DNA from 2 places in the Bacillus haynesii genome. Region 2 is predicted to be linked to the other one. Evidence: a T-box and tRNA genes for the amino acid it is inferred to sense, from the RefSeq annotation. Region 2 holds a T-box; the other holds one or more tRNA genes.

Region 1 (8,003 bases), 500 kb from region 2:
TCAAGCTTTCCGGTGCTTACTAAATGCTGCAAGGCAAAATTGACAGCATACATTTTTGTATTGGAGGCGAGGTCGAACATCGTGTTTGTTTTCATTTTTTTCGGATGTTTGAGCGCCGTGAGGCCGTTGTATTTCTGCTTGTAGCCGTATGCTTCTTTTTTGACGATTTTTCCGTCTTTCATCAAAATAAGGGCAGCGCCGGGAAAGCCCGCTTTGACATCCTGTTCGATCAGACGGTCCACAGCTTTAAGCTTTTCCGAAGAAAAACCGGCTTCTTCAGGCGTTTTCGCCTTCGTTAAAACAGGATATGTCAGCCGCTGTTTTGTCTCGTTCGCAATGGCAATCTGTGCTGATGACGGGAGCGGAAAAAAGCATGTCAGCAACAATAGGGACGACGCGGCTGTGCTGATCATAAACTTTTTCAGCTTGCTTCACTCCTTTCTGTTAAAAAATGTATAGTGGGAATTTTAAACAAACGTTTAATCAAATTCAACTGCCATATCGTCCTTGAAACCAAAAGAGTATGTTAAGAAAAAGCCTGCAGCATAGGAAATAAACAAACCGAGAATATACAAAAGAACTTGGTGGGTATGGACCAAAAATGACAAAGGAAGTCCTGATACACCTATCGATACGGTCGCGATTTTGAAATACGCTTGAAAGGCTCCGCCTACTCCGGCGCCGAGGCAAGCGGTTAAAAACGGACGTCCGAGCGGAAGGGTCACACCGAATATGAGCGGTTCACCGATGCCGAGCAGGCCTGACGGCAGTCCGCCGGCAATGGCTCTTTTGAGCTTTGCTTTTTTCGTTTTGAAATAGATCGCAAAAGCGGCACCTACTTGCCCTGCACCCCCCATCGCCAAAATCGGCAGCAGCGGGTCATCGCCGATTGAATTGATTAATTCCATATGAACGGGTGTCAGTCCTTGGTGCAGTCCGGTTACGACGAGCGGAAGGAAGGTGGCGCCCAGTACAAAGCCGGCGATAATGCCGCCGAGATCTAAGATGGCGAGAAGTCCTGACGTAATGGCATCGGATATCAAGCCGCCGACAGGCATGAAGACAACGTAAGTGACGATTCCTGTGATGAGAAGGGAGACTGTAGGTGTGATGATGATGTCGAGTGAATGAGGTACAAGGCGTCTGACCCGTTTTTCGAGAAAAGCGATAAATGCAGCTGCGAATAAAATGCCGATTAAACCGCCGCGTCCCGGCAAAAGCGCTTCACCGAAAAGCGAAATGTCACCAACGGCCGGGTTAATGATTAAAATACCGGCTAATCCGCCGAGTGCGGGGGAGCCGCCGAATTCTTTCGCCGTATTGACCCCGACCAGGATGCCCAAATACGTAAATAAACCTGAACCTATTACCGTTAAAATAATGGCCGTTTGTGACGTTTCCGCGAGCCAGCCTGCTTGGATAACGGCTTTGGTGATTCCGGTAATCAAGCCTGAGGCGACCAAAGCGGGGATCAACGGTATAAAAATGCTTGCGATCCGCCGGAGAAACAGCTTAAAAGGCGTCGCGTTTTTCTTGGAAAGCTCCGCTTTATGGTTGGCTGCGGATTGTTTTAAGTCAACGTGTTCTGCGGATTTAAGCAGCTTCCCGAACTCGTCTGATACGTGCTGTACGACGCCTGTGCCAAGGATAATCTGCAGCGTTTCCTCCTCAACTACGCCAATTACGCCTTCAAGCGCTTTGATTGAGTCGATGTCGGTTTTTTTTCTGTTGACAGGCGTGATGCGCAGGCGCGTCATACAATGGGTATAATCCGCGACGTTAGACGGGCCGCCGATGTGTTGTAAAATCAGTTTTGCCAGGCCGGCATATTTTTTCTCATCGCTCATTTTATATCCCCCTTTTTTACAATTCGCTCATTCCCATCATGCGGATGGCCGCTTTTGTTTGATCAATATACTGAATGATGTCCTCGTAGCCCTCCGCGGCCATGCCTAAAAACAGAACGTCAATCATGTAAAGCTGAGTTAAACGAGAGGAGGTGGCAGCGCTGCGAAACGGCGCTTCATTTGAGCATGACGTATATAGGGCGATATCGCTTAATGAAGAGACAGCAGACTGTCCAAACCGCGTCAGTCCAATGGTTTTAATCCCATGTTTTTTGGCGAGTCTGACTGCATTGGCGATTTCCTGCGTTTCTCCTGAATGGGATATGGCAAACAGAACATCATGCTCGCCGGCATTGGCGATTAATGTCGCGACAAGATGCATATCACTAAAAGCAGTGGCCTTTTTATTGATGCGCAAAAATTTCTGCTGGGCATCTTGTGCGACGATTCCTGAAGCCCCGATCCCGCAAAAATGAACCGTTTCTGCGGTGATCAATATTTGAATCGCTTTTTGAAGATCTTCGTGGTCAATGTTTTCAAAGGTATCGCGAATGGCCTGAATTGAATTGCTGGTTGTTTTTTGAACGATTGAATGGAGCGGCTCCTGCGGTTCGATATCCCGGTATCCCTGATCTGACGGCTTCATTAAATCACCGGCGACCCTCATTTTTAAATCTTGAAAGCCTTTCAGCCCCAGAGATTTGCAGAGCCGTATCGCCGCCGCCCCGCTTGTCTTTGCCGAAGAGCTCACCTCTTGAATGGTGCCGTTTACGACCTCGTGAGGGTTTTTCAAAATGTATTCGGCAAGCTTTCGTTCAGATTGCGGCAATTTGTGAAGCATATTCTGAATGATTTCCAATCCTCCTGCAGCCATTGTTTCTTCCTTTCTTATTTAAGATTGTTTTTCATAAAAGGATAGGGCCTTTTCGATATCGCCTTCTGATTTCTCCAGCAGCTTTTCGGCAGCGGCCGCATCTTCGTTTGTTTTCAGCATGATGATTGCGGTTTTGACTTGGTTATTGGACTTTTCCAGTGCTTGCGCCGCCGTTTCTTTTGGAACACCTGTAACCGTTTGGATGATGCGAATCGCCCGCTCCTTTAATTTGTCATTGCTTACTTTTACGTCTACCATGAGGTTTTCATAGACTTTTCCCATTTTGATCATGGCCGCCGTTGAGATCATGTTTAAAATCATTTTATGAGCGGTTGCGGCTTTCATTCTTGTCGACCCGGCAATGACTTCAGGGCCGACGACCACTTCTATGCTGTGATCTGCCGCCTGGCTGATCGCCGAGTTTTCGTTGCATGTCAGTGATACAGTCTTGGCACCTGTTTCCTTGGCATACTTCAGGGCGCCGAGGACGTAAGGAGTCCGGCCGCTGGCAGCGATTCCGATGACGGTATCATTGTTTGAGAGGTTAACGGCTTCTAAATCCCGTCTGCCGAATGCCTCATGATCTTCAGCGCCTTCGACGGCTTGATACAAAGCTTTTTCTCCTCCCGCCATAATGCCTATGACCGACTCGGGAGATATGCTGAATGTCGGCGGGCATTCCGCTGCATCGAGTACGCCGAGCCTCCCGCTAGTACCGGCACCGATGTAAATGATCCGTCCCCCTTTCTTTAACGACCCAACGGCGTAGTCAACGGCGGTCTTAACATCTGGTAAGACTTGTTGTACAGCTTCGGCCACCGTTTTGTCTTCATCATTCATGATTTTCAACATATCGATCGTTTCTGCCTGGTGAATGCGCTTGGATCTTTCATTCCGGCGTTCGGTCGTTAAGGAACCTAAATAGCTGTTTTCCATCGACAAATCCTCCTGATCATGAAGTATATATATTTCTTAATTTTCAGTATATTAAGGATGGAATATTATTTCAATAATAAAAGATGAATATTAAAATTTTGTTTCAAAGAAGTTCTAAACATCGGATTGCCGAAATAAAATAAAGCGCAGATGAACTGCGCTTATGTCCAGGTATTACAGCTCGTCTATTTGATGTTCGGAAATCACGCGGAAGCCTTCTTTTTTCAGAAGTGCCGCAGTAACGCCGTTGCCGGCTATTTTTTGGCCTGAGAAACTTCCATCGTATATATGGCCGCTGCCGCAAGACGGGCTGTTTTCCTTCAGCACGATCGTATCAGCCTTGACTTGCCTTGCCATCTCCAATGTTTGATAAGCCCCTTTTATATACAGGTCTGTTACGTCTCTTCCCGATTGTGTCTTAATCACCGCCCTGCCGTCTAAAACATCTTCTCCCGTCCCGCCTATAATTTCGGCCGGTTCCCTTGGTGTTTGAAATCCGCCGAGCAGCTCGGGACAAGCAATCACCGCTTTTTTTTCTTCAACAAGCTTATTGATTTTCCCGACATAGCTGTGCGATCCATTATAGCGGCATTCCACCCCGGCCAGACATGAACTTACCAGTATCATTTTTCGTGTCCCCTCTCTTGCATATCAGATAGCCCTATTTTAAACAAAATTTCCGCGCTTTTCTCAATGTCTATGAATAAAAAATTTGAAAATAAAAATTTTAATTTACCCCTTTACAAATGGGGAGGAACCTGTATATAATAACTTTTGTCAGCTTTACGAGAGCTGCTTGAAACACGCTGATGGCCCGTTGGTCAAGTGGTTAAGACACCGCCCTTTCACGGCGGTAACACGGGTTCGAATCCCGTACGGGTCACCATTCTTTTTTGGACAGCACGCTGCGAATGCCGGATTTTTTAAAAGGAAGGCATGCTAAAGGCGCAACGTCCTGTTGCAACGCATGCACTTGTACGTCCTGTACTTCGGAGGATTAGCTCAGCTGGGAGAGCATCTGCCTTACAAGCAGAGGGTCGGCGGTTCGATCCCGTCATCCTCCACCATTTGTTCGGATCGGTTTTTGTCACAACCGCGCCGGTAACTGCATAAGATACCATATCATGCCGGTCTAGCTCAATTGGTAGAGCAACTGACTTGTAATCAGTAGGTTGGGGGTTCAAGTCCTCTGGCCGGCACTGTTTTTGGAGGGGTAGCGAAGTGGCTAAACGCGGCGGACTGTAAATCCGCTCCCTCAGGGTTCGGCGGTTCGAATCCGTCCCCCTCCACCATTATTGGGCTATAGCCAAGCGGTAAGGCAACGGACTTTGACTCCGTCATGCGCTGGTTCGAATCCAGCTAGCCCAGTTTTTGGACATCCTGTTCGGATGTCCTTTTTATTTTGTCTTTTTTGTATAACTATTCAAAAAAATGTCTTGTTGAGTCAATTCTGAATTGGAAGGTACAATGAAGATCTGAAAGGGGGATATCATATGTTAAAACAGCAGATTTCAATGATCGGCGTACCGATGGATCTCGGTCAGCTGAGGCGGGGAGTCGATATGGGACCGAGCGCGATTCGCTGTGCCGGTGTTAATGAACGGTTGGAAAGCCTTTGTCAGGATATTGAAGACCTCGGCGATATGACGATCGGGCAAAGAGAGGATGAGAAAGAAGGCGGGGAGCCGGCATCTGAAGAGCTGAGAAATTTGAAAGCGATTACAAAAGCGAGTGCCAAACTTGCTGAGACAGTCGATAATATCGTGGCTTCGGGAGCTTTTCCGCTCGTGCTAGGCGGTGACCACAGCATTGCGATCGGAACGCTTGCCGGCCTTGCGAAGCATTATCAAAACCTGGGTGTGATCTGGTATGATGCCCATGCCGATTTAAATACGAAAGAATCGTCTCCCTCAGGCAATATTCACGGCATGCCGCTCGCCATCAGCCTGGGAATCGGCCATGAAGGGCTGACAAGCATCTATGGAAAAGAAACGAAAATCAAAGCTGAGAACATCGTCATCATCGGTGCAAGGTCACTTGATGACGGGGAAAAAGAATTGATTCGCGACAAAGGGATCAAAGTATATACGATGCACGAAATCGACCGCCTCGGCATGACGAGGGTGATGGAAGAAACAATAGACTATTTGCGCGGCAGGACGGACGGTGTCCATCTGTCACTCGATTTAGATGCGCTTGATCCGAACGATGCGCCGGGTGTCGGAACTCCGGTAGCGGGAGGCATCAGCTACAGGGAAAGCCATTTGGCTATGGAAATGCTGGAGGAATCGAAGCTGATTACGTCCGCTGAGATTGTCGAAGTCAACCCGATATTGGATGAGAAAAACAGGACGGCGGAAGCGGCTGTAGCCTTAATGGGGTCGCTGTTTGGCGAAAAGTTGCTTTAGGTGCGGTTGAAGAGCGGCCACTTGGCTGCTCTTTTTTATGATAGAAGTCTCAACTTCATAATGTTTATGATGTATAATAATTTTAAGCTAATATTAAGCGCATGATCCCTGTCAAAGCATCTACACCCTGCCAAAAATTTGATAAACTATTTTTATGAATTTAATGAAACCTTATAAAAATCAATTCGTATACATAAAGACCGGTGAAGGCAGAGGTTAGATAAATATGGAAACAATGATTAAAAAAAGAATCAAACAGGTGAAAAAAGGCGATCGTAACGCATTTGCAGACATCGTGGATATTTACAAAGACAAAATTTATCAGCTTTGCTACCGTATGCTCGGCAATGCGCATGAGGCGGAAGATATTGCGCAGGAAGCGTTTATCAGAGCATACGTGAATATCGACAGTTTTGATATCAACCGGAAATTTTCCACATGGCTTTATCGAATCGCAACCAATTTGACCATCGATCGTATCCGTAAAAAAAAGCCGGACTATTACTTGGATGCAGAGGTGGCAGGGACTGAAGGACTGACGATGTATTCCCAGGTTGCGGCGGATGTTGCGCTTCCAGAGGATGAAGTGGTTTCTTTGGAGCTGCACAGCACCATCCAGGAAAAAATCTTAAGGCTTCCCGATAAATACAGGACGGTCATCGTATTAAAGTACATTGATGAGCTCTCACTCATTGAGATCAGTGAAATCTTGAATATTCCCGTAGGTACGGTAAAAACAAGAATACACAGGGGCAGAGAGGCTCTCAGAAAACAATTAAGGGATCTTTAAGTGGGGTGATGAAATGAGCTGTCCGGAGCATATTGTTCAGCTTATGCATAAATACCTTGACGGAGACATACTTCCGGAAGATGAAACGCGATTAAAAGAGCACCTCCAATCATGCGAAGGCTGCAGAAAGCACCTTCATGAAATGGAAAAGTCCATCGCTCTTGTCCAGAGCACGTCGCATCTTACAGCTCCGGCGAACTTTACAGCCAATGTGCTGGCGAATCTGCCGAAGGAAAAGCGGACGGTATCGATCAACAGATGGCTTAAAGCCCATCCGTTTTTAGTGGCGGCAGCTTTATTTATAATTTTAATGGGCGGCAGCTTCTTCTCCAGCTGGAAAAACGATCAGGATTTCAGCGTATCCAGCCAGCCCAATCTCGTGGTGAAAAACAACACGGTCATCGTACCTGAAGGCGAAGTTGTCAAAGGCGATGTGACCGTTAAAAACGGAAAGCTGATTATCGAGGGCAAAGTCGACGGCGATGTCACGATTGTTAATGGTGAAAAATATACGGCTTCAGCAGGACAAGTCACCGGTCAGATCCATGAGATCAACGAGGTGTTCGACTGGATCTGGTATAAGATCAAATCGACCGGAAAATCGGTTTTTGGTGTGAAGGAGTCTAAAGAGTAGAGCAAAGCGGGCGAATGAGCTTTGCTCTTTTTTTATGAGGGGCCGCCATTTCACTTGGAAAATCAATTTGTGCTATAATAGCCTCTGTATATGTAAAAATAATAGATCATACCATTTTGAAACATATTAACCTTACTAATGACTGAATTCTTGGAGGACGAGGAAATGGCTTTTGAGGATATCCCTTTCTTGCAGTACCTCGGCGATGCCGTTGATATTCTCCTTGTTTGGTACGTAATATATAAATTAATGATGGTCATCCGCGGGACAAAGGCGGTTCAGCTTTTAAAGGGAATCGTGGTCATTGTTCTCGTCAGGCTGGCCAGTCAATATTTAGGATTAAGCACCCTGCAGTGGCTGGTTGACCAGGCGATCACATGGGGTTTCCTGGCGATCATTATCATCTTCCAGCCTGAATTGAGGAGAGCGCTGGAACAGCTGGGGCGGGGGCGCTTTTTTTCGAGGAGCGGAACACCTGAGGAAGAGCAGCAGCAGAAAACGATTGATGCGATTA
Region 2 (8,003 bases):
TTCAAACGGATGCAATGTACGCGGAAAACCGCTACTGTTATGAAGTGAAGCCGGGAACAAAGGCTTCTTTAAAGAAATTGATTATTGTCACAACGTCCCGAGACTTTGAAGAAGCAGAGCTTTTAGTAAAGGGCAGGGAGCTTTTGGCTGATGTTTTTCGGCAGGGATATGAAGAGGCGAAGCGAAGGCATACCGAACATTGGATGGAAAGGTGGACAAAAGCGGACATTGAAATTAAAGGGGATGATGAGCTTCAGCAGGGCATCCGGTACAACCTTTTTCAGCTCTTCTCGACATACTACGGAGCCGATTCGCGCTTAAACATCGGGCCGAAAGGATTCACCGGCGAGAAATACGGCGGAGCCGCCTATTGGGATACTGAGGCGTACGCCGTTCCGATGTATTTAGCGACGGCCGAGCCGGAGGTGACGAAGAACCTGCTTTTGTACCGCTATCATCATTTGGAGGCAGCTAAACGGAATGCCGCTAAACTGGGGCTGAAAGGGGCCCTTTATCCGATGGTGACCTTCACAGGCGATGAATGCCACAATGAATGGGAGATCACCTTTGAAGAAATACACCGCAACGGCGCGATCTGTTATGCGATCTACAATTATGTTAATTATACAGGCGACCGGGACTATATGAAAGAATACGGGATAGACGTTCTCGTCGAGATCAGCAGATTTTGGGCGGACCGCGTCCACTTCTCAAAACGAAACAATAAATATATGATCCACGGCGTCACAGGGCCGAATGAATATGAAAACAATGTCAACAACAACTGGTATACGAATTTGATTGCGTCGTGGACGCTTGAGTATACGCTCGAAAACCTCGCTATCCTCCCGGAGGAAAAATGCCGCCGGCTTGATGTACGGGAAGCCGAAATCGAGAGGTGGAAGGATATCATCGCGAGAATGTACTATCCATACAGTGAGGAATTAAATATTTTTATTCAGCATGATACATTCCTGGATAAAGAGCTTCAGGCAGCGGATGAGCTTGAACCGGATGACCGCCCGCTCTATCAGAATTGGTCATGGGACAAAATTCTCCGCTCCAGTTTTATTAAGCAGGCGGATGTTCTCCAAGGCATTTATTTCTTTAATCACCGATTTACGATGGAAGAAAAACGGCGCAACTTTGAATTTTATGAACCGATGACGGTTCATGAATCGAGCCTTTCGCCGTCTGTCCATGCGGTGCTGGCGGCCGAGCTCAAAATGGAAAAGAAAGCGCTCGAACTGTATAAGCGTACAGCGAGGCTTGACCTCGATAATTACAATCATGATACAGAGGAAGGGCTTCATATCACATCGATGACCGGAAGCTGGCTCGCGATCGTGCAAGGATTTGCCGGCATGCGGACCCAGGATGAGACGCTGTCGTTTGCTCCGTTTTTGCCGAAGGAATGGGACGGTTATTCGTTCAACATCAATTATCGGAACCGGCTAATCAATGTCCAGGTAGAGGAAAACAGCGTCGTCTTCAACCTTCTAAAAGGAGAACCGCTTTCCATGACAGTTTATGGAGAGCAGATCGCACTGAACGGACGGTATGAAAGGAGGATGCCCGATGAGCCAATGGTGGAAAGAGGCAGTCGTGTATCAAATTTACCCGCGGAGTTTTTATGATTCCAACGGAGACGGATTCGGTGATTTGCAGGGCGTGATTCAAAAGCTCGATTACATCAAAAGCCTCGGAGCCGATGTGATCTGGCTGTGTCCTGTGTTTGATTCCCCGCAAGATGACAACGGCTACGACATCAGCGACTATAGAAGCATATACGAAAAGTTCGGGACGAACGACGATATGTTTCAATTGATCGATGAAGTGCATAAACGCGGAATGAAAATCATCATGGATCTTGTCGTGAACCACACGTCTGATGAACATGCCTGGTTTGCCGAAAGCCGCAAGTCAAAGGACAATCCTTACCGTGATTATTATTTTTGGAAAGATCCAAAGGCGGACGGTTCAGAACCGAACAATTGGGGATCGATCTTTTCAGGACCGGCATGGACGTTCGATGAGCGGACAGGGCAGTATTATCTTCACTACTTTTCGAAAAAGCAGCCTGACTTAAACTGGGAGAATGAAGCGGTTCGCCGGGAAGTATACGATTTGATGACATTTTGGATGGACAGAGGCGTGGACGGCTGGCGGATGGATGTGATCGGTTCCATTTCCAAATACGTCGACTTTCCCGATTATGAAACAGATGACAGCCGTCCTTATGTCGTCGGCCGCTATCATTCGAACGGCCCCCGTCTGCACGAATTTATACAAGAGATGAACCGGGAAGTGCTGTCCCGTTACGACTGCATGACGGTCGGCGAAGCCAACGGCTCAGATGTTGAAGAAGCGAAAAAATACACGGGTCCAAGCAGACATGAGCTGAACATGATTTTTACATTTGAACATATGGATATTGATACAAAACAGCATTCGCCGAATGGGAAATGGGAGATGAAGCCGTTTGACCCGATCGCTTTAAAAAAGACGATGACGAGGTGGCAGACCGCTTTAATGAATGTCGGCTGGAATACGCTTTATTTCGAAAATCATGATCAGCCGAGGGTCATATCCCGATGGGGCAATGACCGCGAACTGCGCAAACAATGCGCCAAAGCATTTGCAACGGTCTTGCACGGCATGAAGGGAACCCCTTTCATTTATCAGGGAGAAGAGATCGGCATGACAAACAGCGAAATGCCGCTCGAGATGTATGATGATCTCGAAATTAAAAACGCATACCGCGAACTTGTCATCGAAAACAAAACGATGACAGAGGAAGACTTTCGAAAAGCCGTGGCGAAAAAAGGGCGGGATCACGCGAGAACGCCGATGCAATGGGATGACGGAAAACACGCGGGCTTCACAGATGGAGAGCCTTGGCTGGCGGTAAATCCCCGCTATCAAGAAATCAATGTGAAAGAGTCGCTCGCCGATGAAGATTCGATTTTCTATTATTATCAGAAGCTCATCGGGTTGCGCAAACAAAATAAAGTTATCGTATACGGAGACTACCGGCTGCTGCTCGAGGATGATCCGCGAATCTTTGCGTATACCCGCGAATATCAGGGCGAAAAGCTGTTAGTTGCCGTGAATTTGTCAGAAGAAAAGGCGCTGTTTCATGCCCCGCCGGAAATGCTTGAAGACAAGTGGGATATGCTGTTGTCCAATTACGCCCGCGAACGGCTTGATATGAGCGGCAGCATTGACATGGAGCCTTATGAAGCTTTCATGATGATCAGCCGGGCAAAGGATCCAACATCATGAAAGCGGTCATTTTTGACTTGGACGGCGTGATCACGGATACGGCCGAGCATCATTACCTCGCTTGGAAACATACTGCCGAACAAATCGGCATTGAGATTGACCGGAGCTTTAATGAACGGCTGAAAGGCATCGACAGAGAGCGATCGCTAGACACGATTTTGATTCACGGCGGTGCGGCCGGAAAGTATCAGGAGGCGGAGAAACAAGAGATCATGCGCCGGAAAAATCAATACTACAAACAGCTGATCCAAAACTTGACCCCGCATGACCTGCTGCCGGGAATCGCCGGGCTTTTTGCCGAATTGAAAAGGGAAAATGTAAGCATTGCGTTAGCTTCGTCAAGCCGAAATGCTCCCGCTATTTTGGAACGGCTCGGGGTCAAGGACGAATTTCAGGCTGTCGTTGATCCGGCAGGACTTGCTCACGGAAAGCCCGACCCCGAAATCTTTTTGACGGCCGCAGCGCTGCTCGGTGTGCCTCCGTCTGAATGTGCGGCAATCGAAGACGCTGAAGCCGGGATCGCCGCGATCAAATCCGCAGGGATGTTCGCGGTGGGAGTCGGTGATGATTCATCGATGCGCGGGGCCGATTTGATCGTGCACAACACAAACGAGCTGACATTTGAGCTGCTGAAGGAAGGATGGCAGCGCTGTTGTTGCATAAAAGAAGGGAATTAAAAAGCAACCCCAGAATCATAAAATGACAGGCCGCCGCTGGCGGCTTATTTGCAATCAGAGAGGGGAAGGCAAAATCAAGAACAAGATCAAGGGGTTTGGCTGGCCGGAGAGGAAGACCGTTCGGAAATGCGTTTTGCTGTTTATACACCGATCTTAGCAACGCGACGTCAAATCGAATCTATCAGGCGATTGGATACCGGCCTGTTGCCGATTCTATCGCCTACGCTTTTCATGAAAAACAGCCTAATCGATCCCTTTAAAAGGATGATTAGGCTGTTTGCTTATTGATGCATTTGCAATTTGACAAACTTGCGTTTGCCGACTTGGATGATCATGCCGTGTTCGAGTACAATGTCCGCATGAATCGATTCTGCTTTGACGCCGTTGATTTTAACGCCGCCGTTTTGGATCATTCGGCGGGCTTCACTTTTGGAAGGAAGGAGTTCGAGCGTCACCAATAAATCGGTGACCGGCACCGTTTCGTCACCTTGCCAGTGTACGGCCGTTATATTGTCAGGCGCGCTGTTTTGCTGAAAAACTTGTTTAAACTGCTGTTCTGCCGCCTCGGCCGCCTTGCTTCCATGATACATGTTGACGATGGTTTTCCCGAGCAGCATTTTCACGTCTCTCGGATGAACGGCCCCGGTTTCCAAATCCTTGACAAGACGTTTTTTATCTTCCGCCTCCAAGTCGGTCGCAAGGTGGATATATTTTTTCATCAAACTGTCCGGGAGCGACATCGTTTTCCCGAACATTTCATGAGGGTCTTCATCGATGCCGATGTAATTGTTCTTTGATTTAGACATTTTTTCAACGCCGTCAAGCCCTTCAAGCAGCGGCATGAGAATGACGACCTGTTTTTCTTTTCCGTACTTTTCCTGAAAGTGTCTGCCCATGAGCACATTAAAATGCTGATCCGTTCCGCCCAGTTCGATATCGCTGTCCAGAACGACTGAATCATATCCCTGCATCAACGGGTAAAAGAACTCATGAAGCGAAATCGGCTTTTGCATGGCGATTCTTTCTTCAAAATCATCGCGTTCCATTAAACGGGCGACGGTAATTTTGCCGGCGAGTTCAATGACGTCTTCCAAGGTTAATCGTTTGAGCCATTTTGAGTTGTAGTGAAGCTCGACCTTGTTCTGATCAAGCACTTTTCCGAACTGTTGAAAGTATGTTTCGGCATTGCGGCGGACTTCTTCGTCCGTCAGCTGTTTTCTGGCGGCGGATTTTCCTGTCGGATCGCCGATTTTTCCTGTGAAATCCCCGATGAGGAGCTGGACGATATGTCCGTTTTCCTGAAATTGGCGCAGTTTATTCAAGACGACGGTGTGGCCCAAATGAACATCAGGCGCCGACGGATCGAGGCCAAGCTTAATTTTCAGCGGTTCGCCGCCCAAAATCGATTTGGCCAGCTTTGCCCGCAGTTCTTCCGGGGGAATGACCTCCTCCGCTCCGTCCATATATAAGTGAAGCTGCCTTTCGACTTCCCGCTTCTCGGCAGTTGTCAGTTGATCAAATTGTTGTTGCTGCATAATAACTCCTCCTTTTTTTTGTATAAAAAAAAAGAGCCTCATCCCGATAAGGGACGTGGCTCAAATGCACGCGGTACCACCCTGATTGAAGACCTTCATCTTCCGCTCAATTTCAGGTAACGGTTTCCCGTTCTTTGCTACTTGAAAGTTCACAAAGAAAGCTCAGGGAGGTAATTCACGTCTGTCTTTGTACCGGCTCGCACCAGCCGCCGGCTCTCTGGAACATGGAGACAGTCCGCTACTTATTCCCGTCGTTGCTTATGGTTTATGAAGATTGTCGTTCACTTTTCGAAGGAGCTCGATCAATGTATTCTGCTCCTCTTTTGTCATGCCTTTGATCAGCATTGTTTCCCCTTTGTGGAACGCCGGATATAGCTCTTCAATAGCGGCTTTTCCTTCGGATGTGATCTCGGCGAATACGTGTCTGCGGTCTCTCGGATCCGCGCTTTTTACGCATAAGTTCTTTTTTTCAAGCGTTTTCATGACATTGCTCGCAGTGGCTGTTGAAATGCCTGACAATTCGGCGAGCTTTTTCGTTTCAAGCCTGCCCCATACCCATAGATCGTAAAGAATCGAAAAAGCCGTCCAAGACAATTGATATGAGGAAAGGACCTCGGTCTCCATTTTGACGCGAAGCTTTTGCGCTGACCGGTAAAGGTTGGTGGCGACCGAAATGGCTTCAAGATTCAAGGATTCGATCGGCATGCGCTTCAGCTTGCTGAGTGTGTCGTATTCTTCCTGTCGAAGATGGGGGGATCTATCCAATCGTGACGCCTGCCTTTTTATTTTCAGAATCATTAGCTATGAAATGAATTTTAACAGATGGTTTTCGTTAATGCAAGCCCTTGTTTGACATGATGAGAAAAGCCGGCATCATGATGATGACCGGCACTTGTTTCAGCTATTTTTTGGTGATCTGTTTGCGGCGCACTTCAATCCGGTCCCCTTTTTGAATGCTGTCATACTGTTTTTTCGAGACGAGGACGGCATGTTCTTTTCCTTTTTGATCTTCAATCAACAGCCAATATCTTTTTTCTTTTCGTTCAGAGAGCGCTTTTTTTTTGATTCCTGCGGTGCGGAGGATGTTTTTTTGTTCTGCTGTATATCCGCCTCCGTGGAAGATCATCCAGTATGGAAAGTAGTAATTCAAAAAGGTTGATCCAGCAGGATTTTGATTGAGTGTCCGCTTGATGCTTCCTTTGTACAGGGCATTCGACGGCAAAGTCCGCTGGATAGCGTTGAACTGACTGCTCTTGTTTAAATATTGTCGGCTCGCAGACTGATTCATATAACTGCGCATTCTCTGGTTGACTGAACCCGGACGTGTTTTTAGAGAGCTGTTATTAGCCGAGGAACTCGAAGCATTGGCTCCGGATGTTCCATTGCTGCCTGCTGCCTCTGCTTGAGCAAAAGGCAGCAAGAGAGACAGCGCCATGATTAAAATAAGAGGAGCGCTTTTTTTCTTCATTGTTCATCACTGCTTTTTTGTTCCACTTTATCTTTGACGACGCCCTCAAGCGGCTCCTGGTCATATTTGATGTATGGGGGACGGTAGATGAAGGCTTCATGATCGCGGATTTTAATATAAGGCTGTTCGACATTTTCCACATTTTCCACATTTTCCACATTTTCCACATATTTTTTGAAAGTCTCCGTCTTTTCTTTCCCATTTTTCACGTATGATGCTTTCAGTAAAGGTGCTTTGTCGGATTCGCTGTCATTCACGTAATCAAACCATACGAGATCGTATTTTTGAATGGATTGGTCTTCTGCGACCTCCTGTGAACGGTCTGAAGCGGATGATAAACATCCTGAGAAGGGACGGCGAAAAGCATCGCAGCCGCGGATAACGAGATCAGTTTCGATTTTTTCACTGTGATCATCCTATTCATTTTGGTTTCTCTTTTATATACGAACGATCCGGGCAAAGGTGTCATCTATTCATAATAGTTTGGTAGAAAACTGGGCGTAATAATTGCATTTTAAACGTAAACAAACTGTAAAATACCATTTCTATGAAAAAAGGTATAATTTGAATGTCAGAAAAAAATCCCATTCACGGAGGATACTTTTATATGAAGAAGATACTTTTTTCTGTTTTTGTTTTGGCAGGCAGCTTGCTATTGGCATTCAATTTTGCCGGTGAAGCGAGTGCTAAAACGAAAAAAGTCAGCGGCTACATCACTTGGTACAACGGCGTAGGCAAAGTCGGCGCTGACGGCAAAAGGCTCGGCCATTGGGACTGCGCCACAAAGATGGGCTTCGATGTTCCGAGAAAAGGCACAAAAATAAGAGCCTATTCTAAAGCAAAACCAAACAAAGTCATTACAGTCTATAAATATGATGTCGGCAGAATGCCGGGCGCTGTTTTGGATGTAAGCCCGAAAGCTTTTAGAGCTTTGGGATTTCCGACAAGCAAAGGAAAGGTCGCCGGACATTATACATATAATAAATAGGAGAAATGAAGCAAGAAAAATCGTTTTCTTGCTTCTTTCAATTGGCGGGG

Evidence for each region. The T-box of region 2 lies ahead of tyrS (tyrosine--tRNA ligase). A T-box ahead of a tRNA ligase gene usually reads a tRNA of that ligase, here a tRNA-Tyr.
Region 1: it has a tRNA-Tyr gene. The T-box ahead of tyrS (tyrosine--tRNA ligase) is inferred to sense a tRNA for this amino acid. The anticodon was not compared.

The regions. Positions count from the first base shown of each region.
Region 1 covers NZ_CP059494.1:2,856,712-2,864,714, reverse strand. The annotation lists gene pbp4b (penicillin binding protein PBP4B) at 1-413, opposite strand, end outside; gene H2R00_RS14065 (PTS transporter subunit EIIC) at 480-1,847, opposite strand; gene H2R00_RS14060 (MurR/RpiR family transcriptional regulator) at 1,864-2,721, opposite strand; gene murQ (N-acetylmuramic acid 6-phosphate etherase) at 2,740-3,657, opposite strand; gene H2R00_RS14050 (2-thiouracil desulfurase family protein) at 3,832-4,284, opposite strand; tRNA gene H2R00_RS14045 (tRNA-Glu) at 4,469-4,543, shown strand; tRNA gene H2R00_RS14040 (tRNA-Val) at 4,649-4,724, shown strand; tRNA gene H2R00_RS14035 (tRNA-Thr) at 4,784-4,856, shown strand; tRNA gene H2R00_RS14030 (tRNA-Tyr) at 4,865-4,949, shown strand; tRNA gene H2R00_RS14025 (tRNA-Gln) at 4,954-5,025, shown strand; gene rocF (arginase) at 5,151-6,065, shown strand; gene sigW (RNA polymerase sigma factor SigW) at 6,292-6,855, shown strand; gene rsiW (anti-sigma-W factor RsiW) at 6,869-7,489, shown strand; gene cdaA (diadenylate cyclase CdaA) at 7,655-8,003, shown strand, end outside.
Region 2 covers NZ_CP059494.1:2,355,907-2,363,909, reverse strand. The annotation lists gene H2R00_RS11705 (glycoside hydrolase family 65 protein) at 1-1,637, shown strand, start outside; gene H2R00_RS11700 (glycoside hydrolase family 13 protein) at 1,579-3,285, shown strand; gene pgmB (beta-phosphoglucomutase) at 3,282-3,962, shown strand; gene tyrS (tyrosine--tRNA ligase) at 4,244-5,497, opposite strand; T-box leader at 5,544-5,761, opposite strand; gene H2R00_RS11685 (MarR family transcriptional regulator) at 5,756-6,295, opposite strand; gene H2R00_RS11680 (hypothetical protein) at 6,399-6,965, opposite strand; gene H2R00_RS21260 (hypothetical protein) at 6,962-7,132, opposite strand; gene H2R00_RS21255 (hypothetical protein) at 7,219-7,371, opposite strand; gene H2R00_RS11670 (cell wall metabolism protein WalM) at 7,573-7,953, shown strand.